Regions from separate parts of the Mesorhizobium waitakense genome, predicted to be linked through region 1. Evidence: predicted binding sites of a transcription regulator. Region 1 holds the regulator's gene; each other region holds the start of a gene.

Region 1 (7,842 bases):
GCGCCCTTGGCGCCTGCGGGCGCCTGGGAGGGGTCCCGGTCACGCCAGCGGCCGTCATAGCGGGGCGGCAGGCCCTTGGCGCGTGCTGCCTCGCGCATTGCCTCGAGCTCGGCAGGCGTCTCATAGCTGTAGTAGGCCTTGCCCATGCGCACGAGCTCCTCGGCCACCTCGCGATGACGCGGCGCGCGCTCGAACTGCGAGACGGCCTCGCCATCCCAGGAGAGGCCGAGCCAGGAAAGCCCGTCGAGAATGGCTGCGGTCGCGGCATCGTTGGAGCGCTCGCGATCGGTGTCCTCGATGCGCAGCAGCATCGTGCCGTCAGTGTGCTTTGCGTACAGCCAGTTGAACAGCGCCGTGCGCGCGCCGCCTATGTGCAGGTAACCGGTGGGCGAGGGGGCAAAACGGGTGACGACCTTGTCGGACATGAAACTCTCGGAAACCATCTGAAGCGGGGTGTGGTTGCATGGACTTTCGCGCATTGCGCGTTCATGTAGCATAGGGTGTCGAGGGCGCAAGGGGCAGACCCGATGGCTGGACGGGGCCGGGGCTCGGATCAGGGCGAGGACGCCGCTATTGGCGTCAGCGAACGGTCCCTGTTTGCGATGCCGCTGCCGACTACGTTGCCACCGCCATCACCCATGTTGCCGGACCCCGGCAACCCGCCGTTGCAAGCGGATGTCTCCGTCCCCGTCCCTGTTGCCGAAGCCGGCAGGATCGTGCGCGTGCGCCGGCAAATCGGCCGGATATCGCTGCCTCGGCTGCGGCACAGCGTGGCCACGGCAGCGGGCCTGGAGCTTGATCGAGGCGTAGCCTTCCTGCTGGTGCCGGTCTGCCTGGCGATCGGAGCGATCGGCTATTTTTCGCTGACGGTGGAACCAGATTTTGCAAAGCCTGTCGCGGTCGTCGTTCTGACGGGGCTCTGCGCGTTCGTCTCGCGTTCCAGGCCGAAAACCCATCTGTGTTTCATGGCTGCGCTGCTGTGCACGCTCGGCCTGCTCGCCGGCAAGGTCGAGACATGGCGGGCGGGAACGCAGATGCTGGGTTCGGAAATCTCGACTCAAGTGACCGGCCGCGTCGTCTCGCTTGACCGAATGGAGACCGGCCGCATCCGGCTGACCATCGACGTGACGTCGACCGCCAGGCCGAAATTGCGCTATGCACCAGAGCGGGTTCGGCTTTCGGCACGAAAGATCCCGGCAGAGATAACCGCAGGCTCCCTGGTCACCGGCTACGCCAAGCTGTTGCCGCCCACCGGCCCGGTGCGGCCGGACAGCTACGACTTCTCCTTCGACAGCTATTTCGCCGGCATCGGCGGCAGCGGGTTTTTCCTCAGCAATCCGAAGCTTGTCGCCGGCAATGACGACGACATGCCGCCTTCGGCCCGCCTTGCCTCGGGGATAGAAAATGCCCGCGAAGCCATCGCCGACCATATCAGGGGCAGTGTCGGTGGCGCCGAAGGCGAGATCGCCGCGGCGCTGATCGTCGGCGTGCGCGCCGGCATTCCCGATGAGATCAACGAAGCGATGCGGCGCACCGGCATCTACCACGTCATCTCCATTTCAGGGCTGCACATGGCGCTGGTGGCCGGCACCATCATGATGCTGATGCGCAGCGCCTTCGCCCTGTTTCCTGACTTTTCCGCGCGCAGACCGGTCAAGAAATACGCGGCCGCCGCCGCACTTGTCTCGATCGCCGCCTATCTCGTGATCTCAGGCATCGTCGTTGCCGCCGAGCGCAGCTTCATCATGCTGGCCGTGATGCTGATTGCCGTGCTGTTTGATCGGGCGGCGCTGACCATGCGCAACCTGGCGATCTCGGCGATCGCGGTCATTGCGGTGTCGCCGCATGAAGTGGTCGGCCCAAGTTTCCAGATGTCGTTCGCGGCGACCTCGGCGCTGGTCGGTGCCTATGCCGGCTGGTCTGATCATCGTGCGGCGAAAACGAAACCGCCGCCGCCACGGCGATCTCTGCCTGACTTTCTCACCAGAAAATTCCTGTCGGCGATGGGCGGCCTTGCCATGACCTCCATCATCGCCGGCTCTGCCACGGCGCTGTTTGCCATCTGGCATTTTCAGCGGGTGTCGCCGCTCAGCCTGTTCGCCAATCTCGCCATCATGCCAATCGTCTCGTTGGTTGTGATGCCTTTCGCCGTCCTCAGTGCACTGGCGATGCCCTTTGGCGCAGATGGTCCCTTTCTTTACGTGATGGGCAAAGGCCTGACGGTGATGATCGCTATGTCCGGATGGATTTCCGAGCGCTCGCCGGTCGACGCGGTCGGTTTGATTTCGCAGCAGTCCGTCCTGCTGGTGGCGATTGCCTTGGTCATCGCGACGATGGCCACGACATGGCTACGGCTCGCAGCCCTTCCGTTCGCGCTTGCCGGCCTGTTGACCGTCTCGGACACGCGCGCACCGGACGTGCTGATCTCGGAGGACGCCCGGCTGGTTGCGCTGCCGATCGGGGGTGGCGAACTCGCCGTCAGCCGGGCACGCCCGAACGAATTCACGGTCGACAACTGGAAACGCGCGCTGACATCCGAAACCATCGTCATGCCGGAGGTGTTCAGCAAAGGAGACGGGCAATTCGAGATAGCCGATGCCGCCGAGCTGCCGTCGGGCGCGCCTTTCTATTGCACATCAGGCATTTGTCTCGCCAAGCATCCGTCTGGTGCGATCATCGCGCATGTCGAAGACCGAAAGGACGCCTGGATGGCCTGCGGCTTCGCCGACCTGATCGTCATCAATGACGCCACGGCCTATGACCCCTGTCACAATCCGCTGGTGCTCGTCATCACCAAGCGACAACTGGCCCGCAAGGGTAGCGCGGCCGTCTTCTTCGATCGCCAATCGGCGATCACGCCTGCGACGATCAGCTTCGCGGTGGACAGCCCATACCGGCCCTGGCACACGCAGCGCAAGTTTTCGCGCGAGGCGAGGGGCCTGCCACCCTACCGCAAACCCGAAAAGCCGGTCGCAAGCCCTGCTCAGTAGCGCCTGATCAGCCCGACGAGCTTGCCTTGCACCTTGACCCTGTCCGGTCCGAAAATGCGGGTTTCATAGGCCGGGTTGGCGGCTTCGAGAGCAATCGAGGCACCCTTGCGGCGGAACCGCTTCAGCGTCGCTTCCTCTTCATCCACCAGCGCCACAATGATCTCACCCGGGCTGGCTGTATCGGCGTTGCGGATGATGACGGTATCGCCGTCGAAGATGCCGGCCTCGATCATCGAGTCGCCCTTGACCTCCAGGGCATAGTGTTCGCCGCCCATGATCATGTCCGGCGGCACCGAGATCGAATGCGTCTGGTGCTGGATGGCGTCGATCGGCACACCGGCCGCGATGCGTCCCATGACCGGGATCGACACGGCGGAAACCACGTCGTCGTCATTGCCGGCCGAAGGCATCCGCGAAGACGCAGGCTTGAGTTGCCGGCCAAGGCCGCCTTGACCGAGGCTGCCCTGGATGACGCTTGGCGAGAACTTCTTTGCCGCGTTGAGGCCTGGCGCGATCGAATCCGGTAGCCGCAGCACTTCCAACGCGCGCGCCCGATTGGGCAGGCGGCGAATGAAGCCGCGCTCCTCCAGCGCCGTGATCAGCCGGTGGATGCCGGATTTGGAGGCAAGGTCGAGCGCTTCCTTCATCTCGTCGAAGGATGGCGGAATGCCGCTTTCCTTGAGCCGTTCATGAATGAACATCAGCAGTTCGTGTTGTTTGCGCGTCAGCATGGCAGCCCCCAGGTTACCCAAAACCAGAATCGGAAAAACAAACCCAGAACAAACACTATCTGTTCCAGTTGTGTTCCGCAACCGTTTAAAGTTTAATGAACTTGTTAAGGCGGCTGAAATTATTCGGCGCCCCGGCAGTGGGTCGCATCGACGCTTGCCTGCCACCGCCGAGCGCTTGTTGGATTGAAATTGCTATGGTTAATGGCCTGTGGCCCACCCTGTGTCGGGCTTGGCCTCGGCTAACGCTGGAGCTCGACAAGAGGGCTCGGTTCACTTCACCGGTCGTGGCTCCCGTGAACGAAAGGGAACCAAAATGCCAACTTTGGCGGGAGGAAATTGCCCATTTCGCCTTTGCCTTGTTCCTCGTCGCATTACCGCTTGTTTGTGATGCCGCCGCCGGCATGGACATAGACATGCAGCGTGTAGCCGATGTGGGCAACCATCAGGGTTTTCGCGCGCTCGATGTCGCGATCCAGCGCCGCTTCCATGAGCGCGGTATGATGTTCGATCGCGACGGCCTGGCGCAACGCCTCCATGGCCTCTTCGTAGCCATGCTGGAGACCGGCGGCCGCCCGCAAGGTTGGCGCCAGGCCAAGAAAGCGGTGATGGCGACGAAACTGATCCGCGATCGTGGAGTGGAAGGTCAGCAGCCAGGGGGACGCCGCCGCGCTGAGCAGTGCCGCGTGGAAAGCCTCGTGCTTTTCATCCCATTCGTCGACCACTTCGTCGGACGGGTCGTCGACCGCGGTCCTGCTGCGCGACAGCCGGTAATGGGCGGCAACGACGGCGTCCTCCCATTCACGGCCGCCTTTCTCCATCGATTCCTGGAGCAGAGGCAGTTCAACCACCAATCTGGCGCGTGACAGATCTTCCAACTCGTTGCGCGAGACCGGAGCGACGGCAAAGCCGCGATTGCTGATGGCGGTCACCAGGCGCTCGGCCTCCAACCGCGAGAGTGCCTCGCGCAGCGGTGTCCAGCCGATGCCGTAGCTGTTGCGCAACGCGCTGAGCTTGAGCGGTGCGCCGGGCTTCAAACGGGTGGTGAGGATATCGCGGCGCAGCAGCCTGTAGGCTGCTTCTGTCTTCGAGAAGTGCTCGTCGTCCAGCATAGCCGTCCATCCGTACCGCTTGGTCGGGTGATTATATATGAAATCCTTTCATTGCGTAAATTATATATAATGTTTGACAACTCCCAAGGGACTTGCCCATGATCGCCAACGGTTTCACCTGATATGTTCATCTGAGCACGCTCATGCGCGGGGATAAGTCGACCATGAATGCAACTCCCGATCTCGCTGAAATCGAGGTGATGGATGCCGCGGACCCGCTACGCGCCATGCGCGATCGTTTCGTCTTGCCGCAAGGGGTGATCTACCTCGACGGCAATTCGCTTGGTGCGGCTTCACCCGCCGTCTTCGACGAACTGAACAAGGCCGCGACACAGGAATGGGCGCAGGACCTCATCCGTGCCTGGAACACCGCCGGCTGGTTCGACATGCCGGTCGAGCTCGGCGACCAACTCGGACGCCTGATCGGCGCCGCGGCCGGCCAAACTGTGGTCTGCGATACGACGTCGATCAACATCTACAAGGTGCTACATGCGGCGCTCGCAATGCGGCCGAATCGGTCGGTCATCGTCGCCGAGGGCGACAGCTTCCCGACCGATCTCTATATGGCCGAGGGCGTTGCTTCGACGCGGCCGGGTACGGTCCTGCGGCTCGAGGGCGTCGATGCGCCTGATATCGAGGACCTGATCGACGAGCGCGTCGCCGTTATCCTGGTCAACCACGTCAACTACAAATCCGGCCAGTTGCGCGACATGGCGGCGCTGACGCGCAGGGCCCATCAGGCCGGTGCGCTGATCGTCTGGGATCTCTGCCACACCGCCGGTGCGCTGCCAGTCGAACTCGACGGCGCCAATGCTGATTTCGCCATCGGCTGCACCTACAAGTACCTCAATGGCGGCCCGGGTTCGCCAGCCTTCATCTATGCTGCAAAGCGGCACCATGGTGATGTCTATCAGCCGCTCAGCGGCTGGTGGGGGCATGCGCGGCCGTTCGCCTTCGAACAGGGCTATGCCGCCGGCATCGGCATCCGCCGGTTCTTGTGCGGCACGCAGCCGGTGTTGTCGATGCGGGCGCTCAAGGGCGCCCTGGACCTCTGGAACGACGTCGACATGGCGGCGGTGCGCCAAAAGAGCATCGCGCTGACCGATCTGTTCATCCAGCTGGTCGAAGCAAGGTGTGGCGCCTACGGGCTCGAGCTTGAAAGTCCGCGCAACGGCAACGAGCGCGGCAGTCAGGTGTCATTCATCCACCCCAGCGGCTACCAGGTGATGCGGGCCTTGATCGAGCGCGGCGTGATCGGCGATTTCCGCGCGCCTTCGACTATCCGCTTCGGCTTCACGCCGCTCTATGTCGGCTACAAGGATGTCTGGCAGGCGGTCGAGGTGCTGGAAGATATCCTGCGCACGGGTGCCTGGCAGGATGCGCGCTTTGCGGTCAAGACTGCAGTCACGTGAGAGTACGTCGCCCAAAAATGTGTAGCGGTTTTGGGTCAACGACATACGCAAAGCGGAAACAGATCAGAGCCGGGTGCGAACTGTCCAGAGCTCCGGAAACAGGACGACCTCGAGCATCTTCTTCAGGTAGGACGCACCCGACGTGCCGCCGGTGCCGCGCTTCAGGCCGATGATGCGTTCGACCGTGGTCACATGATTGAAGCGCCAGCGGCGGAAATAATCCTCGAAGTCGACCAGTTTTTCAGCCAGCTCGTAGAACATCCAGTAGCGCTGCGGGTCGCGGTAGACTGCCTGCCAGGCGACCAGGACCGCTTCATTCTCCGTGCGCGTCTCACGCCAGTCGATACGGTTGGCGTCGGCACCGATGTCGAATCCGTTGCGGGCGAGCAGCAGCAGCGCTTCGTCGTAGAGCGACGGTTCGGCCAGGATCGCATCAAGTTTCCCGCTGAGGTCCGGCCGGTGCTTGTGCGGGCCGAGCATGGCGAGGTTGCGGTTGCCGGCCATGAACTCGATGGCGCGATACTGCCAGGACTGGAAACCCGAGGACTGGCCGAGCGCGTCGCGGAACTCGGTGTATTCGCTGGGTGTCATCGTCCGCAGCACGTCCCAGGCGTTGTTCAACTGCTCGAAGATGCGGGCGACGCGCGACAGCATCTTGAAGCTCGGCTCGAGGCGGTCGGCGCGGATCGAGCGGATCGCGGCACCGATCTCGTGCAGAGCAAGCTTCATCCAGAGCTCGGAGGTCTGATGCTGGATGATGAACAGCATCTCGTCATGCGCCGACGACAGCGGCGTCTGGGCTTCCAGCACTTTCTCCAGGTGCAGATAGTCGCTGTAGGACATGCGCTCCTTGAACGACATCTGTGCGCCTTCGGACGCCGGATCGTATGGCTCGCTCAACTGATTTTCTCCGTGCGCAGTCGGAAGCGCTGGATTTTGCCGGTCTGCGTCTTGGGCAACGCAGCAATGAACTTCACAGATCGCGGATATTTGTAGGGCGCGATCGTCGCTTTGACATGGTCCTGCAGGCGCTTGATGGTCATCGCGTCAGGTGCCACACCTTGCGCCAGCACGACATGCGCCTCGACGATCTGGCCGCGTTCGGCATCCTCAGCGCCGGTGACAGCGCATTCGGCGACGTCCGGGTGCGCCAGCAGCGCTGCCTCGACCTCGGGGCCGGCGATGTTATAGCCGGCGCTGACGATCATGTCGTCGGAGCGCGCGGCGAAATGGAAGAAGCCGTTCTCGTCCTGGCTGAAGGTGTCGCCGGTGAGGTTCCAGCCGTCGCGAACGTACTCCTTCTGCCTGTCGTCAGCCATGTAGCGGCAGCCGGTCGGGCCGCGCACCGCCAGCCTGCCGGTCGCGCCGCGCGGCACCTCGTGCATCTCGTCATCGACAATGCGAGCCTCGTAGCCGCCCACCGGCTTGCCGGTCGACGCAGGCTTCATATCGTCGAAGCGGTTGGAGATGAAGATGTGCAGCATTTCAGTGGCGCCGATGCCGTCGAGGATCGGCTTGCCGGTCTTTTGCGTCCACTCCTCGAAGACCGGAGCGGGCAAGGTCTCGCCGGCCGAAACGGCAACGCGCAGCGATGATAGGT
Region 2 (7,842 bases), on a different contig from region 1:
AAATGACGATCAGGCTCAGGCCCAGCACGACGATGCGCGGGATCTCGGAATCGTTCAGCGGGCCGAAGCCGAGATGCGCCCAGCGCGCCACGGCATAGCCGAAGAACAAGACGCCGCCGGCAAAGCAGATGCCAGCATTGGCGGCGAGACGGTCGGTGCTGATGGTTCTGGTCAGCCAGTCTGAACGGCGGCTTGGCGGCAGGATACCGGTTATCTCGGCATAGTATCGCGAAATGGCGCCGAAGGTGATGAGCTGGACGCCGGTGACGACCATGAAACAGGCGGCGACGAAGGTGTTGAGGTCGAGCGACAGATTGTCGATCACGCGCAGCGGCCCGAACACCAGCAGCGCCGCGAACAACAGGCCAAGGCCGCCGAGCACCGTGCCTGGGATGAAGAACATCCAGCGCGGGTTGTAGACCAGCAGGAACTTCAGGTGTCGCCAGCCATCGCGCCAGGTCCTAAGATGGGGCGGCCGGCTGCGGCCGTCGGGCTTGAGCGTGGTCGGCACTTCCTCGATGCGCAGGCCGGCAAGGGCGCCACGCACCACCATTTCGCTGGCGAATTCCATACCGGTTGTCTGCAGGTCGAGCTTCCTGATGCTGTCGGCATTGAAGCCGCGCAGGCCGCAGTGGAAATCGCCGGTCTTGATGCGGAAGAACAGGCGGCCGACAAAGCTGAGCACCGGGTTGCCGAGGTAGCGGTGCAGCGGCGGCATGGCGCCGGCCTCGATGCCGCCCTGGAAGCGATTGCCCATGACAAGGTCGGCGCCGTCGCGCAGCCGCGCGACGAAGGCTTCCAGCGCGCCGAAATCATAGCTGTCGTCGGCATCGCCCATGATAATGAAACGGCCCTTGGCAGCCGCGATGCCGCCCAAAAGGGCCGCGCCATAGCCTTTCTGAGCCACCGGGACGATACGGGCGCCTCCCGCCACGGCAATCGCCTGCGATCCGTCGGTGCTGCCATTGTCTGATATCAGCACCTCGCCGGAGATGCCCGCTTTGTCGAGGAAGGTTTTCGCCTTGCCGATGCAGACGGCGAGCGTCTCGGCCTCGTTGAGGCACGGCATGAGAATGGTGAGTTCGAGCTGTTTGGTTGCGGAGGCGCGGATGGCGGTGACGGCGTTCATTGGTCGTTGTTCCATCGAGTGCCCGGCGCTGCGTCAGTTCGGCCGGGCGCATTCGGGCTTACCGTTGCACGGCAAGGCTTAAGAAAGCGATGACGCGCAGCCTCGCCTTGTCTCCAATCGGAAGGCAGGCCGGGCTTGCGGTTGTCTGATGCCAATCTTCAAAATGTCGCGATTGGCAGACGGGCAGTGAGCCTGTACAGGCAAGACAGTCGCCCATCCGAGCCGCCGGAGACTTGCCATGAAGCTGAAAATCGCCGTCCAGATGGACCACATCTCCACCGTGTCGATCGCCGGCGACACGTCCTTCGCGCTGTCGCTGGAGGCGCAGCGGCGCGGCCATCAGCTGTTCCACTACACGCCCGACCGGCTATCGCTGCGCGACGGCAAGGTGTTTGCCCGCATCGAGGAAATGCAGGTGCGCGACGAGAAGGGCAACCATTATTCGCTGGGCGAGAAGGTGCGCACCGATCTGGAGGAAATGGATGTCGTCCTGCTGCGCCAGGATCCGCCTTTCGACATGAACTACATCACCACCACGCATATCCTCGAACGCATCCACCCGAAGACGCTGGTGGTCAACGACCCGGCCTGGGTGCGCAACAGCCCGGAAAAGATCTTCGTCACCGAGTTTCCCGACCTGATGCCGGACACGCTGATCACCAAGGATCCGCTCGAAGTCGCCGCCTTCCGCAAGGAGTTCGGCGACATCATCATCAAGCCGCTGTACGGCAATGGCGGCGCCGGCATCTTCCACATGCTGGAGGCCGACCGCAACCTTGCCTCGCTTCTCGAAATGTTCGGCCAGATGTTCCGCGAGCCCTATATCGTGCAGCGCTATTTGAAGGATGTGCGCAAGGGCGACAAGCGCATCATCCTGATCGATGGCGAGCCGGTCGGCGCCATCAACCGGGTGCCGGCCGAGCACGATTCCCGCTCCAACATGCATGTCGGCGGCCGTGCCGAAAAGACCGAGCTGACGACGCGCGAGCGCGAAATCTGCGCCCGCATCGGGCCGGCGCTGAAATCGCGCGGCTTCATCCTCGTCGGCATCGACGTCATCGGCGACTACATGACTGAGATCAACGTAACGTCGCCGACCGGCGTGCGCGAAGTCAGGCGTTTTGGCGGCGCCGACATCGCCAGCCTGTTCTGGGACGCGGTCGAGGACAAGCGGAAGTAAGCCGTTTTCATTTTGTCTTAACCATGTTCCGCTTTTTCAACCGGGCACAACCCGGCCGCGACCGGCGGGGCTGGGTATTCCTGCAATGTTCCTGATTTGATCGAAATGATGTATGGCCCAGTGCGGATCGACACCGGCGATGGGCTTTCTTCCCAACCACTGACCTTGCTGTTTTCCGTTGGTTGCGCGACAGCTAATCACCCAAGCTTCCGATCGAAGCCGACTCATGAACGGCGCGTCCTTGCCGGTAGATTCTTTAGCTTACGTGAAGCAACCGCATGTTCTTGTAATGTTCTTGCCTAACCCCGAAATCTGTGGTTGTGTCTTCTCCGATCTCGCTCGCGCCTTGATCGCCAGGGCACAAGCGAACTATCCGGGGGCATAAAATGGTGGCGCGGGTTCGCACGGTCGCTTTCCAGGGCATCGAGGCCGTGCCGGTCGACGTGCAGGTGATGATCGCGCCCGGCAAGGTCAACATGCATATCGTCGGCCTGGCCGACAAGGCGGTGGCCGAAAGCCGCGAGCGGGTGCAAGCGGCACTGCATGCGTCGGGCCTGTCGATGCCGTCGAAGAAGGTCACCGTCAATCTTGCCCCGGCCGACCTGCCCAAGGAGGGCAGCCATTACGACCTGCCGATCGCACTTGGCCTGATGGCGGCGCTCGGCGCCATTCCGGGCGACATGCTGGCCGGCTACGTCGTGCTTGGCGAATTGTCGCTCGACGGCACAATTGCCGCGGTGGCCGGCGCGTTGCCAGCGGCAATCGGCGCCAACGCCGAGGGCAAGGGCCTGATCTGCCCGTTCGCCTGCGGGCCGGAAGCGGCCTGGGCCGGCAAGGATTTTGACATTCTGGCACCACGCAGCCTGATTGCGATCGCCAATCATTTCCGCGGCACGCAGGTGCTGTCGCGCCCCGAAGCCGGCATCCACGCCTCGGCGCGCGACCTGCCCGACCTTGCCGACATCAAGGGCCAGGAGACCGCCAAGCGGGCGCTGGAAGTGGCCGCCGCCGGCGGGCACAACCTTTTGATGATCGGGCCGCCTGGATCGGGCAAGTCGATGCTGGCGCAGCGGCTGCCGTCGATCCTGCCGCCGCTGGCGCCGAAGGAATTGCTGGAAGTCTCGATGATCGCCTCGGTGGCGGGAGAACTCGGCGAAGGCAAGCTGACCGACCGGCGGCCGTTCCGCGCGCCGCACCATTCGGCCTCGATGGCGGCGATGGTCGGGGGCGGCATCCGCGCCCGGCCGGGCGAAGTGTCGCTCGCCCATCACGGCGTACTGTTCCTCGACGAGTTTCCCGAATTCACGCCGCAGACGCTCGATGCACTGCGCCAGCCGCTGGAGACCGGCGACTGCATGATCGCGCGCGCCAACCATCGGGTCACCTATCCGGCGCGCATCCAGCTGGTCGCGGCGATGAACCCGTGCCGCTGCGGCATGGCGGGTGAGCCGGGCTATCGCTGCCTGCGCGGCGAACGCTGCCGCACCGATTATCAGGCGCGCATCTCGGGCCCGCTGCTCGACCGCATCGATCTCAGGATCGAGGTACCGGCGGTGTCGGCCAGCGACCTGATCCGGCCCGACCGGGCGGAGAAGAGTGCTTCCGTGGCGCTGCGCGTGGCACGGGCCCGCACCATCCAGCGCGAACGTTTCGAACGGCTCGGCGTCAGCGCCACGACCAACGCGCATTGCGCGCCGGCGGTCATCGAGGAGATCGCCATGCCTGATGCCGCCGGCCTGTCGCTGCTCAAGGACGCGAGCGAAAAGCTCGCCTTTTCAGCGCGGGCCTATCATCGCGTGCTGAAAGTGGCGCGCACACTGGCCGATCTCGACGCCAGCGAAACCGTCGGCCGCATCCATCTGGCCGAGGCGATTTCCTACCGCATGAGTTCGGAGCGCGTGGCGCAGGCGGCGTGACGCCTTCCTCGCCCTTAGTCTAAAGGGCTGGAAACGCAAGCGGCGGCACCTTGCCCTTGGCTCTAATGAAACTTCGGCTCAGTCCGAGGCGCGTGCCTTCAGTTCCAGCCGCCGCGCGTGCAGCACCGGCTCGGTGTAGCCGTTGGGCTGGATCCGGCCCTTGAAGACCAGGTCGCAGGCGGCCTGGAAGGCGATGGAGTTGTCGAAGTCGGCCGCCATAGGCTGATAGAGCGGGTCGCCGACATTCTGCAGGTCGACGATGGCCGCCATGCGCCGCAGGGAATCCATCACCTGGATGCGCGAGCAGACGTCGTGGTGCAGCCAGTTGGCGATGTGCTGCGAGGAAATGCGCAGCGTGGCGCGGTCCTCCATCAGTCCGACATCGTTGATATCTGGCACTTTCGAACAGCCGACGCCCTGGTCGATCCAGCGCACGACATAGCCCAGGATGCCTTGCGCGTTGTTGTCGAGCTCACGCTGGATCTCGTCGGGAGTCCAGTTCGGGCGCACCGCGACCGGCACGGACAGGATATCGTCGAGCTTGGCCTTGGGCCGGTTCTTCAGCGCCGCCTGCACGGCGCGGACATCGACCTTGTGGTAGTGCGTTGCATGCAGTGTCGCCGCCGTCGGCGACGGCACCCAGGCGGTGTTGGCGCCGGCCTTGGGGTGGGCGATCTTCTGTTCCAGCATCGCCGCCATCAAATCCGGCATCGCCCACATGCCCTTGCCGATCTGTGCGTGGCCGGCCAGCCCGCATTCGAGCCCGGTGTCGACATTCCAGGCCTCGTAGGCGGAAATCCAGGCGGCCTGCTTCATGTCGCCCTTGCGGATCATCGGGCCGGCTTCCATCGAGGTGTGGATCTCGTCGCCGGTGCGGTCGAGGAAGCCGGTGTTGATGAACACCACTCGTTCCCTGGCGGCGCGGATGGCCTCCTTGAGGTTGACGGTGGTGCGCCGCTCCTCGTCCATGATGCCCATCTTGATGGTGTTCTTCGCCATGCCGAGCAGGGCTTCGACGCGGTCGAATATCTCGACGGCGAAGGCGACTTCCTCCGGCCCGTGCATCTTGGGCTTCACGACATACATCGAGCCGGCGCGGGAGTTGGCGCGGCGACCCTTCGGCGCGACATCGTGCAGCGCGATCAACGCCGTCATCGCCGCATCCATGATGCCTTCCGGCACCTCGCTGCCGTCGCGATCAAGGATCGCCGGATTGGTCATCAGGTGGCCGACATTGCGGACCAGCATCAGCGAGCGGCCTGGCACGGTCAGCGTGCCGCCGGCGGGCGCGGTGTAGGCGCGGTCGGGGTTGAGCTTGCGAACAAAACTCTTGCCGCCCTTGGTGATCTCTTCCGCCAGATCGCCCTTCATCAGGCCGAGCCAGTTGCGATAGACGACGACCTTGTCCTCGGCGTCGACGGCGGCGACCGAATCCTCGCAGTCCTGGATGGTGGTCAGCGCCGATTCCAGGATGACATCGGCGATGCCTGCCGGATCTGTCCTGCCGATCTGGTTGTTGCGGTCAATGACGATCTCGATATGCAGGCCGTTCCTGACCAGCAGCACCGCATCGGGATTGGCGGCATCGCCGCGATAGCCGGCGAATTGCCTGGGGTTGGCCAGCGTGGTCGAGCCGGCGCCGGCGCTCAACCGCAAGGCGCCTTGCGCCAGCGACAGGCCGTTCACGCCGGCCCATTTGCCAGAGGTGAGCGGGGCAGCCTCATCGAGAAAGTTCTTCGTCCAGGCAACGACCCTGGCGCCGCGCACTGGATTGAAGCTTTTGCCTTTCCCGGCGCCGTCGGTTTCGGGAATGGCATCGGTGCCATAGAGCGCATCGTAGAGCGAGCCCCATCGCGCATTGGCGGCGTTGAGTGCGTAGCGGGCATTCATCACCGGCACGACCAGCTGCGGGCCGGCAACTACTGCGATTTCGGGATCGACATTTTCAGTGGACACGCTGAAGGCCGGCCCCTCGGGGACGAGATAGCCGATCTCCTTCAGGAAGGTCTTGTAGGCCTCCATGTTGATGGGCGCGCCATGGTCGCGATACCAGCCGTCGAGCTTCTCCTGCATGGCGTCGCGTTTTGCCAGCAGCGCCCGGTTCTTCGGCGCCAGGTCATGGACAATAACTGAGAAGCCGTTCCAGAAGTCGGCCGCTTCGATGCCGGTGCCGGGCAGCACCTCGCCAGCCACAAAATCATGCAGCTCGCGGGCAATCCGCAATCCGGCGATCTCGATGCGATCGGTCATCAGGCTTCTCCAGATGAAAGGCTTTGCGGGCCTTTGGCATGTCAGGTTTGCCGGGTCAATTCAGCTTAGGGTGAAGGGCGAGCATTTACATCGCTTCATACGGCGTGCGCGATTCAGGTCAGGCCGAGTCGAAAATGGTGGTTTCCGAGAACCGGAGCGGAGCGTACTTTTGGGTACGTGAGCACCGGAAGTGCAGGACGCCGCCATTTGCAGGCCGGCCTGACCTGAATCTACACCGCAATCCTTGGCCTTCCCGAGGCCACCGCCACGACATGCGCCTCGATGAACATGCGCTGGGCTTCGACGGTCGAGACGCGGAATTCGGTCGCGACGTCGATCTCGGCACTGTCGGTGCCGGCATCCCTGGCGCGCTGGGCGACGATGGCGCGGACATCGGCTTCGGCTGCCGCGATCGCCGCCGCCTCGTCGAGGAAATCGCGCACGGTTTCACCCGAGGCAAGTCGAAACAGGCCTTCCTTGGGCTGGCTGACCCGGGCCTCGGCCGAAACCCTGACCTGGCCGACGACGGCGCCGAGCGCGTTGGCGACGTCGGTGTCCTCCGGCACCACGCACTCATTGCCGATCAGCGGCGGCAGGCCGGCATAGTGCAGCGGTGCGGAAGCGCCGAGGCCGATGACGGGGCGGTCGAGCGCGACGCTCAGCCGGGCAATGCCGGGGTGCGAATCGACGGCGCGCTGCACCAGCGCATGCGCTACAGTCGATGCGCCATCGAGCCCGTCCTCGGCGAAGGCGGTTTCGAGGATGTATTCCGCCGACCAGCGTGTCAGCGTCACCAGCACGCGCTCCGAGATCACCTCCGGCGATGCGGCGATGGGCTGGCCACGGCCGTCGCGCTTGCGCGCGAACAGTTCGGCGCCGAGGCGGGCGGCGGCCGGATCCCAGTTCGCCTGCTTGCCCAGCACATGGGCGGCGTCCGATGGCGTGAAGCCGGCGACGTGCACCAGCCCGCGCGACACCAGCCGGTTCAAGGTCGCGTTCTGCGCGTTGGAGGTCAAAAGCCTGTCGACGGCTAGCGGCACGGCCCCAATCGCCTCGTAGAGCCGAGCTTCGGCGCCGGTCAGTCCAGCGGCAAGCCGGTCCGGCACACCGGTGCGCACTGCAAAGCGGCCGTCCATGCGGCCGGGATTGGGCGCCCGCAATTGCCGTTCGAGTTCCGCGGTGACGGCGGCGCCATGGGCCATCCCCGCCAGCGCCAAGGGCACCAGGCGGCGGGGCCCGAGCAGGATTTTCGGGTTGAGCGCGCCATCCTCCAGCGCCACTTCGGAATCGCCGCCGAGGCCGAAGGTGCGCATGGCGACGGCCTCGACCATGGTGCGGAAGCCGCCGACGGTGGCGCCTTCCGGGTC
Region 3 (7,842 bases), on a different contig from region 1:
GCCCTTGCCCGCCGCCTTGGCCAGCCGAACGGTGCCCGCGCCGTGGCGACGGCCAGCGCGGCCAACGCCATCGCGCTCGGCATTCCCTGCCACCGCGTTGTCCGCACCGACGGCACGCTGTCCGGATACCGCTGGGGCATCGAGCGCAAGCGCGCTTTGCTCGACAAGGAGGCAACGCTATGAACGCCCATGCCAAGGTTGCCGCTTCCGTGGTCGAGGCCGCTGAGACGCGCGTCGCCGCGTACGACTGGCCAGCCCTTGCCACCGAGCTCGACGGCTTCGGCTGCGCGGCGATCGAAAAGCTGCTCTCACCGCAGGAGTGCGGGCGGATCGCCGGCCTCTATTCCCATGAACACCACTTCCGCAGCCACATCCACATGGCCAGGCACGGCTTCGGCAAGGGCGAGTACCGCTATTTCCGCTATCCCTTGCCCGACCTTTTGGGCGGCCTACGCAGCGCGCTCTATCCCAGGCTGGCCGGCGTCGCCAATCAGTGGAACGAGCGCATGGGGCAAGCGATGCGCTATCCAGCGACGCATGCGGAGTTTCTCGAACAGTGCCATGCCGCCGGCCAGACACGACCGACGCCGCTGCTGCTGCAATATGTGCCCGGCGACTTCAACTGCCTCCACCAGGACCTCTATGGCGACCTCGCCTTCCCGCTGCAGGTAGCGATCCTGCTTTCCGAACCGGGCGAGGATTTCACCGGCGGCGAGTTCGCGCTGACCGAACAGCGGCCGCGCATGCAAAGCCGGGTCGAAGTGGTGCCCTTGCGCCAGGGCGACGCGGTTGCCTTCGCCGTCCACAATCGACCGGTGCAGGGAACCAAGGGCAAATACCGCGTCAACTTGCGCCACGGCGTCAGCCGCCTACGCTCAGGCATGCGCCACACGGTCGGCATTATTTTTCACGACGCCAAGTGAGGCCGACTTCATCCGGCGTCGGCGGATGCCATATCCAGGATCCAGGGACACGCATAGTAGTCGCTGATATGGTCGATCACGCCGCCGTCGGCATGGATCCGCACCAGATACGGCGGCCGCCAGACTTCGCCATGCAGCCGGTCGACGACCAGCACGTTTTCCCTTTCGAACGCGCCTGGCCGTATGCGCCAGGGCAGCTCGCTGCGCTCAAATTCGGCGAAATAGGGCGAGCCGGAGAGCAAGCCATTGTAGCAGTCCGAAACGCGCAGCCGGGCATCGGCGCTGGTCAGCGCCCGCACCCCGTCCCAGTCTCGTTTGTTGAACAATTCGACATAGCGGTCGAGCAGCCGCGCCAACTCGGCATCGTGTGCCGGTGCCGCGATCGGCTGCGCCGGCAAGACGGCGAGCTTGGCGCGACCGCGGTTGAGCGCCGACTTGACGCCGCCTGATGTCGAGCCGACCAGATCGGCGATCTCTTCAAGCGAATGGTCGAAGACATCTTTGAGCAGCACGCAGGCGCGTTCCTTCGGCGGCAGATGCACGACCAACCGCTCGATGGCACGGCCGGCGCCGGGACCGGCGGGCTCGACAGGCAGTACGATCTCGTCGCCGGCATAGCCGGCCTCGGCTCGCTGCCGGGCGCGGCGGCTCCTGATGAAGTCGATGCAGCGGTTGTGGGCGATGCGGAACAGCCAGGGCCGCAGCGCCTGCGCATCGTCGAGCAATTCGATCTTGCGATAGGCCTCGAACAGCGCCTCCTGCATGATGTCCTCGCCATCGAGGGCCGAACCGGTCATGCGCGCGCAGTACCGGTGCAGCTTGACCCGCAGATGCGAAACCGTCTCCAGGAACTCTTTGTAGCGCGGGTCGAACAGGCCTTCGGAATCAAGCCGCGGCTGTATCCCTTGTGCCGGTGCAACGGATTTGCGGATCTGCTGGTTCCTCGCGGCATATCGGTCAGGGTCACCACACCATTACGCAAGTGCTGCACTTTCCACGAAGCTCGATACGACCAGCCGGCGCATGGCTCAAGCCGCTCTGTCGCCGGCAGCTTTGTCGCTGATAGCTGGTAAGCCCAATCTCGCACGCACCCAGGTGGCGAGGCGGCCGATCGCGTCGTCGGCTTCCGGCGCCTTGCCGGCCATCATCTGGAAGGAATGCAGCATGCCGTCGAAGACGTCGAGCCGCGTCTCGACGCCGGCCAGCCTGGCGCGCTCGGCGAACATGCGGCTTTCGTCGACCAGCGTCTCATCCGCGCCGGCTTGAAGGAAGACAGGCGGAAAGCCGCTGAGGTCGGCATAGAGCGCACTGACCAGCGGATCGAGCCGGTCGCCATCGTCGATGAAGTTCGTCACCAGCCAGTCGACGGCAGCCTTGGCGAACGCCGGGTCCTTGTCGCGGTTGGTCTCATAGCTGGCACCGGTCAGCGCCATGTCGAACCAGCCGGAGATGATCAGCGTCGCGGCAGGCAGCGGCCGGCCTTCCGCACGAAGGCACTGCAGCACGCCATAGGTCAGCACCGCGCCGCAGGAATCGCCGGCAAGTGCGATGTGCCTGGTGTCGAAGCCTTGCCCGGTGCGGTCGGTGAGCCAGGTCCAGGCGGTCATCGCCGCATTGAGCTGGGCCGGATGCTTCGCCTGATGCGCCAGCGGATAGCCGTAGAGCAACGCCTGGCAGCCGACGGCCTTGGCCAGATGCCCGACCAGCTTGCGGTGCGTGTAGATCGAGCCGCCGATGAAGCCGCCGCCATGCGCGTAGAACAGCACCCGCTGCTCGTCGGCACCCTTCGGCACGATCCACATTGCCGGCACGCCGCCGGCATCGACCTCGATATAGTCGACGCCGCCGGGTTCGCCGGTCAGCGCCGTCCAATGCGTGTCGTTGTAGTCGATGATCGCTTGCGGGCTCGTCAGTTTGCCGGCATTGGCGGCCAGCGCCGCGTAGTGGTTCCTGTTTGCCTCGCTCTGTATGCTCGCCATTATGGTCTCCCGGGGTTGCGGATCGCGGGCCGCGCGACCTTCGAAGCCTAGGACGAACGAGCGGTCGGAAAGGATACGTGGCCGCGGATGTTTTTTGCGCGAGCGCGGCTAGTCCTCGCCGCCAAACATCGCGGCGTGACGCCGGGCGAATTCGAGGAACGGCGTTGCCCGCACGCCAAACATCTCATGCGTCGCCAGATGCACACGCGATTTCGGCCGCCGCAGCCGCTCGGCCAGTTGCTCGTCCAGCGCATCGGCGAAGCCGGCTGGAATGCCGCTGGCCAGCAGATTGCGCCGCCGCACTTCAGGGCTGACATTGACATAGCGAACCGGCCTGCCGATCGCTTTCGATATCCGCGCCGCGACATCGTGCATCGTCAGCGCCTCGGGCCCGGTCATGTCGAGGCTCTCGCCTGCGTGGCCGCCATCGCGCAGCAGCCGGAAGGCCACTTTGGCGATGTCCTCGACATCGACCGGCGACAGTTCGGTGTCGCCGAGTGCGAGACGGAAAACGCCCTCGGCGGCAATGGTTGGCGCGTCACGCAGATAGACCTGCATGAACTGGCTGGGGCGCAGATGCGCCCACGCCAAGCCTGACCCTTCCAGATAGCGCTCGATCTCCTCATGCATGCGCGTGAAGCGGAACTTCGTCGCGTCATAACCGATGTTGGATTCCGCGCCGGAAAACTTCACCACATGGGCAACACCGGCCTGCTTGCAGGCGTCGATGAAGCGGCACTGCGTTTCCGTCATGTCCTCTGCGGCTGTCGAAATCATCAGCACGCGGTCGATGCCGTCGAGTGCAGCGCCCAGCGTTTCAGGCCGGCGCATGTCGCCCTCGACCAGTTGTATCCCGGCAAGCCCGTCGAGCCCCGCCGCCGAGGCACGGGCCGGGTCCTGCACCAGCGCCCTCACCTGATGCTTCTGCCGTGCGAACTCGCGCACGATGGCCTTGCCGTTCAGGCCCGTGGCGCCTGTCACCAGGATCATGGTCTTGTCTCTCCGTTCAGGATTGATGCGCCCGCCCTGCCGGCGACCGCACGTTGAAGACGAAGAGACGCGGGCAAAGGATTCCGCCCAAACATCTTTTTATCGGCGAGACGCCTCCACCACGCCTCGGATCATGCCACTGGCGCGTAGCGGTTGACCACCATCCCGCAGGCATAGGCTTTCGAGCCGAGCAGCCGCAGGGTCTCGAAACCGCCCTGGTCGAAGATCCGCCGTCCCGCGCCCAGCACCGCCGGGTTGACGAACAGCTGGAACTCGTCGACCAGCCCGGCCGCGATGAGTGAGGAGGCGAAACCGGCGCCTCCGAAGACGGCCATGTCGCCGCCCTCGCCCGCCTGCAGCGCCTGGACCTCGCGCGGCAGGTCGCCATTGGCCACCGTAGTGCGGTCCCATCGCGAGGCTTTGAGCTTGTCGCTCAGCACCACCTTTCGTGCTTCGACGATCCGCTGCGCAAAGGCGTAGAACGGATCGCGCGGGAATTTCTTCGCCGCATTGCCCCAATGGGTCAGGTAACCCTCCTCGGCCATCTTGCGGCTGAGCAGGATGGTGTCGATGCCGGCGAAGACAGCGTTGAAATCCCGCTTCAGCTCGTCGTCCCAGGCACTCTCGTCGCCCCATTCCCAGAGCTGCCAGTGATGGTCCTCGTTGGCGCCGACAAAGCCGTCGACCGACACCTGGATCTGCAGGATCAGCTTTTTCATGGTCGTTCTCCTCGGTTTGTCCGATGCTGGCGAGTGGTTTACTTATGGAACCAGTTGACCCATCGCGGAGAATGATGTCAATAGTAAAGTGATTTAAAAATGGAACCATAGACATGTCGACAAAGGGAAAGTCCGGCTGTCCGATCAACCTGTCGCTCGAACTGCTCGGTGACCGCTGGACGCTGCTCATCATCCGCGACCTGATCTTCGCCGGGAAAAAGCATTTTCGGGAATTCCTGCAGTCCGACGAAGGCATCTCCTCGCGCACGCTGGCCGAGCGGCTGCAGACGCTGCAGGACGAAGGCATCCTCACCCGCAGCGAAGACCCGACACACGGGCTGAAAACGGTCTACCGGCTGACCGAGGCCGGCATCGACCTGCTGCCCGTGCTGGCGACGCTCGGCGCCTGGGGCAGCAAGCACCGCAGGGCCGACGACAAGCTCGCCCGGGTCGCCGACGAATTGGCGGCCGGCGGTGATGCTGCGCTGGACCAGATGAAGGCAGCGTTGCGAGCGGAGCATCTGGCGAACGCATGATCGCCGAAGCTATGAAAGACGCCCGGAGGCCGACGCCAAGGCAGGGCGTTGCCTAACTGTGCGGCGATAAATGGATAATCATCGACCATCATACTCATCGTGAAGACGGACCCAGTCGCCCAGCGTATGGGACGGCCCATTTTCATTGCGGCCGATGGGAGTGAGGTCGAGATAGCTATAGGTCCCGATCAGGTTCTCGCCGCCACGGCCCCGCACCTGGAAAGTGCAATAAATCTTGCCATCATCATCTTTGTAGAAAACGGTCGCACCACCGCGATCTCTGCTGTTATCGCGGCCTCGTCAAAATTGAATAACACCTTGCCCGAGTTGATCTGGTCCTCGGTGAACGATACTTGGAAGTCGAAATTGAAATCGCTTCCGAACGACGACACCCAATCAAACTGCCAATTCATCCGCGCCTTGAAGTCTAATAGTTCGGTGAGAGGAGCGCGTGAGCAGACGGCCAGGGAGACGTCGTGATGCATCAGATGCTGGTTGGCGGCGTCGATGTGGTCGCAAAGGAATGAACAGCCGGTGCACCGATAGTCTGCATTGGGCGGAAACATGAAGTGATAAATGATCAACTGGCTGCGGTTCTTGAAGAGATCGGCCAACGATTTCCTTCCCTGGGTCGTATCGAACTCGTAGGGCTTGTCGATCCGAAGCCATGGCAGTGCCCGTCGGTCCGCCGCGAGTTGTTGACGCTGGCGCGTAAACGCCTTTTCTTTCCCGAGATGCGCTTTGTGCGCTTCAAACCAATCCGTGTAAGGCGCTATGATGTGGTCGGTCATGTCGTCCTCCTTCCGCACTCTGGCGTATGCTGACAGCCTCGTTGCCTGTCTTAAAGACGTTGTTGAAAACCGCGATCCGACGTCGCCTGAGCAATTTGTGCTGAAGAACGCAGCTGATAGCACCGTGCGCCGACATTCTGCTTGACAGTCGTGCGCGCTTTGTTCTCTATATGTTCCGATCTATCAGCAACTGCGGATGTGCGGTCGGGATGGAAACGACAGCCACCATCCTGCATGCCGACCTCGACGCCTTCTATGCCTCGGTCGAGCAGTTGCTCGATCCGTCCCTGCGCGGCAAACCTATAGCGGTGGGCGGCGGCGTGGTGCTCGCAGCCTCCTATGAAGCCCGCGCCTTCGGCGTGCGCGGCGGCATGCCGGGGCGCAAGGCGCGCGAACTCTGCCCGCAGTTGATCTTCGTCGGCGGCAATTTCAGCGACTACCAGCGCCTGGGCGACGCCGCGATCAAAGTGCTCGACGACTTCACGCCCGTGGTCGAGCGCATCTCCATCGACGAGGCCTTTGCCGATGTCGCCGGCTGCACACACCTGTTCGGGTCCCCGCAAGAGATCGCCACGACCATCCGCCGCCGCGTCCGGGCCGAGCTCGGCCTGCCGATCTCGATCGGCGTGGCGCGCACCAAGCATCTGGCCAAGATCGCCTCGCAGGTCGCCAAGCCCGACGGGCTGGTGGTGGTCGAACCCAGCACCGAGATCGCCTTCCTGCACGACCTGCCGGTCGGGCTGATGTGGGGCGTCGGCCCGGCGACGAAGGCGCGGCTGGCCGAAATCGGCATCGAGACCATCGGCCAGTTGGCCAGGACGCACAGCGGCGCGCTGACGCGGCTGCTCGGTCCCGCCGCCAGCGAAAAGCTGTCGGCGCTGTCATGGAACCGCGACCCGCGCAAACTGGAGACGAAGCGCCGGGCGCACTCGGCCGGCGCGCAATCGGCGCTCGGCCAGAAGCCCGCCATTGCACGGGTCATCGTGCCCACTTTGCTGCATCTAGCCGACCGCGTCGCCAGCCGGCTGCGCGCCAAGGCAAGGCCCGGCCGCACGGTGACGGTGCGCGTGCGCTTCGCCGATCTCAGCGCCGTCACGCGTTCGATCACGCTTGACCAGCCGATCGCGGCGACTGCGATGCTGGCCGAGATCGCTGGCGACCTAGTGCGCGGCGCGCTTGCCGACCACCCTTACGAGAAGACGATCTCGCTTCTGGCGATCTCGGTCTCGCATCTCGAGGAAAGTGCCGAGTTGCAACTCGAACTGCCGCTCGGCCTCGGCGATGAGAAGCGCCGTCCCGGCACCCGAAAAGGTCTGGCCCGCTTCGGCGCCGACCGCGCCATCGACAAGATCCGCGAGCGCTTCGGCAAACAGGCTGTCGGCTACGGCACCGTGGCGCTGGAGGCGGCGCGCTCGGTACCCGACGAATTCAGGGAGTTGGCGGAAAAGGAGCTGTGAGTGCGGCCGAAGCCATTCGTGTCCTGCAGGTGACCGCGCAAGTTGTAACTGGTAGCGGCAAAGAGTGACTTGATTTCAGGCCCTGGCTATTCGAGTAAGGTGTAGCGGCCACAAGCCATGGAATGCGATGTTCACAGCCTTCATCGTTTGCGCGTCAGTCACAGCTCTCAGCGCGGTCGTCAGTCTCGGTTTCTCCTTGGCTGCCGCCATGAACGAAACCGGCAACGCCCGGACAATAGCTTTCTACGGTTGTGCACGCAGCGTGGCTTTGGTGGTCGCGAGCGCCGTGCCATTTTTTACCGGTTCGACGGAATGGCTTGAAGCCATCGCCTGGATAATGATCCTTGTGCAGGCTGGGGATGCGGTCATAGGCGCCACGATCGATGATCGGATGAAAACCTTCGGCCCGGCCGGCACATCGCTCGCCAACCTTCTGGCTCTCCTATG

The links. The regulator LexA, encoded in region 1, represses DNA repair genes until DNA is damaged. The targets are predictions, from matches to a motif close to TGTTCNNNNTGTGTTCNG.
Region 2: the regulator LexA is predicted to act here: its motif matches at 2,589-2,606, upstream of AC07FD_RS39190 (YifB family Mg chelatase-like AAA ATPase).
Region 3: the regulator LexA is predicted to act here: its motif matches at 6,099-6,116, upstream of dinB (DNA polymerase IV).

What each region holds. Positions count from the first base shown of each region.
Region 1 is NZ_JBWKME010000162.1:8,508-16,349, reverse strand. It holds gene gltX (glutamate--tRNA ligase) at 1-425, opposite strand, end outside; gene AC07FD_RS30765 (ComEC/Rec2 family competence protein) at 528-2,990, shown strand; gene lexA (transcriptional repressor LexA) at 2,984-3,721, opposite strand; gene AC07FD_RS30755 (GntR family transcriptional regulator) at 4,093-4,830, opposite strand; gene kynU (kynureninase) at 4,995-6,242, shown strand; gene kynA (tryptophan 2,3-dioxygenase) at 6,306-7,142, opposite strand; gene AC07FD_RS30740 (AMP-binding protein) at 7,139-7,842, opposite strand, start outside.
Region 2 is NZ_JBWKME010000220.1:37,294-45,135, reverse strand. It holds gene AC07FD_RS39200 (glycosyltransferase family 2 protein) at 1-1,129, opposite strand, end outside; gene gshB (glutathione synthase) at 1,368-2,309, shown strand; gene AC07FD_RS39190 (YifB family Mg chelatase-like AAA ATPase) at 2,696-4,225, shown strand; gene AC07FD_RS39185 (malate synthase G) at 4,304-6,475, opposite strand; gene AC07FD_RS39180 (hydantoinase/oxoprolinase N-terminal domain-containing protein) at 6,706-7,842, opposite strand, start outside.
Region 3 is NZ_JBWKME010000203.1:25,146-32,987, reverse strand. It holds gene AC07FD_RS36765 (methylated-DNA--[protein]-cysteine S-methyltransferase) at 1-183, shown strand, start outside; gene AC07FD_RS36760 (2OG-Fe(II) oxygenase) at 180-923, shown strand; gene AC07FD_RS36755 (sigma-70 family RNA polymerase sigma factor) at 932-1,771, opposite strand; gene AC07FD_RS36750 (alpha/beta hydrolase) at 1,952-2,902, opposite strand; gene AC07FD_RS36745 (SDR family oxidoreductase) at 3,011-3,892, opposite strand; gene AC07FD_RS36740 (dihydrofolate reductase family protein) at 4,024-4,611, opposite strand; gene AC07FD_RS36735 (winged helix-turn-helix transcriptional regulator) at 4,725-5,147, shown strand; partial or broken gene AC07FD_RS36730 (DUF899 domain-containing protein) at 5,226-5,938, opposite strand; gene dinB (DNA polymerase IV) at 6,148-7,395, shown strand; gene AC07FD_RS36720 (hypothetical protein) at 7,523-7,842, shown strand, end outside.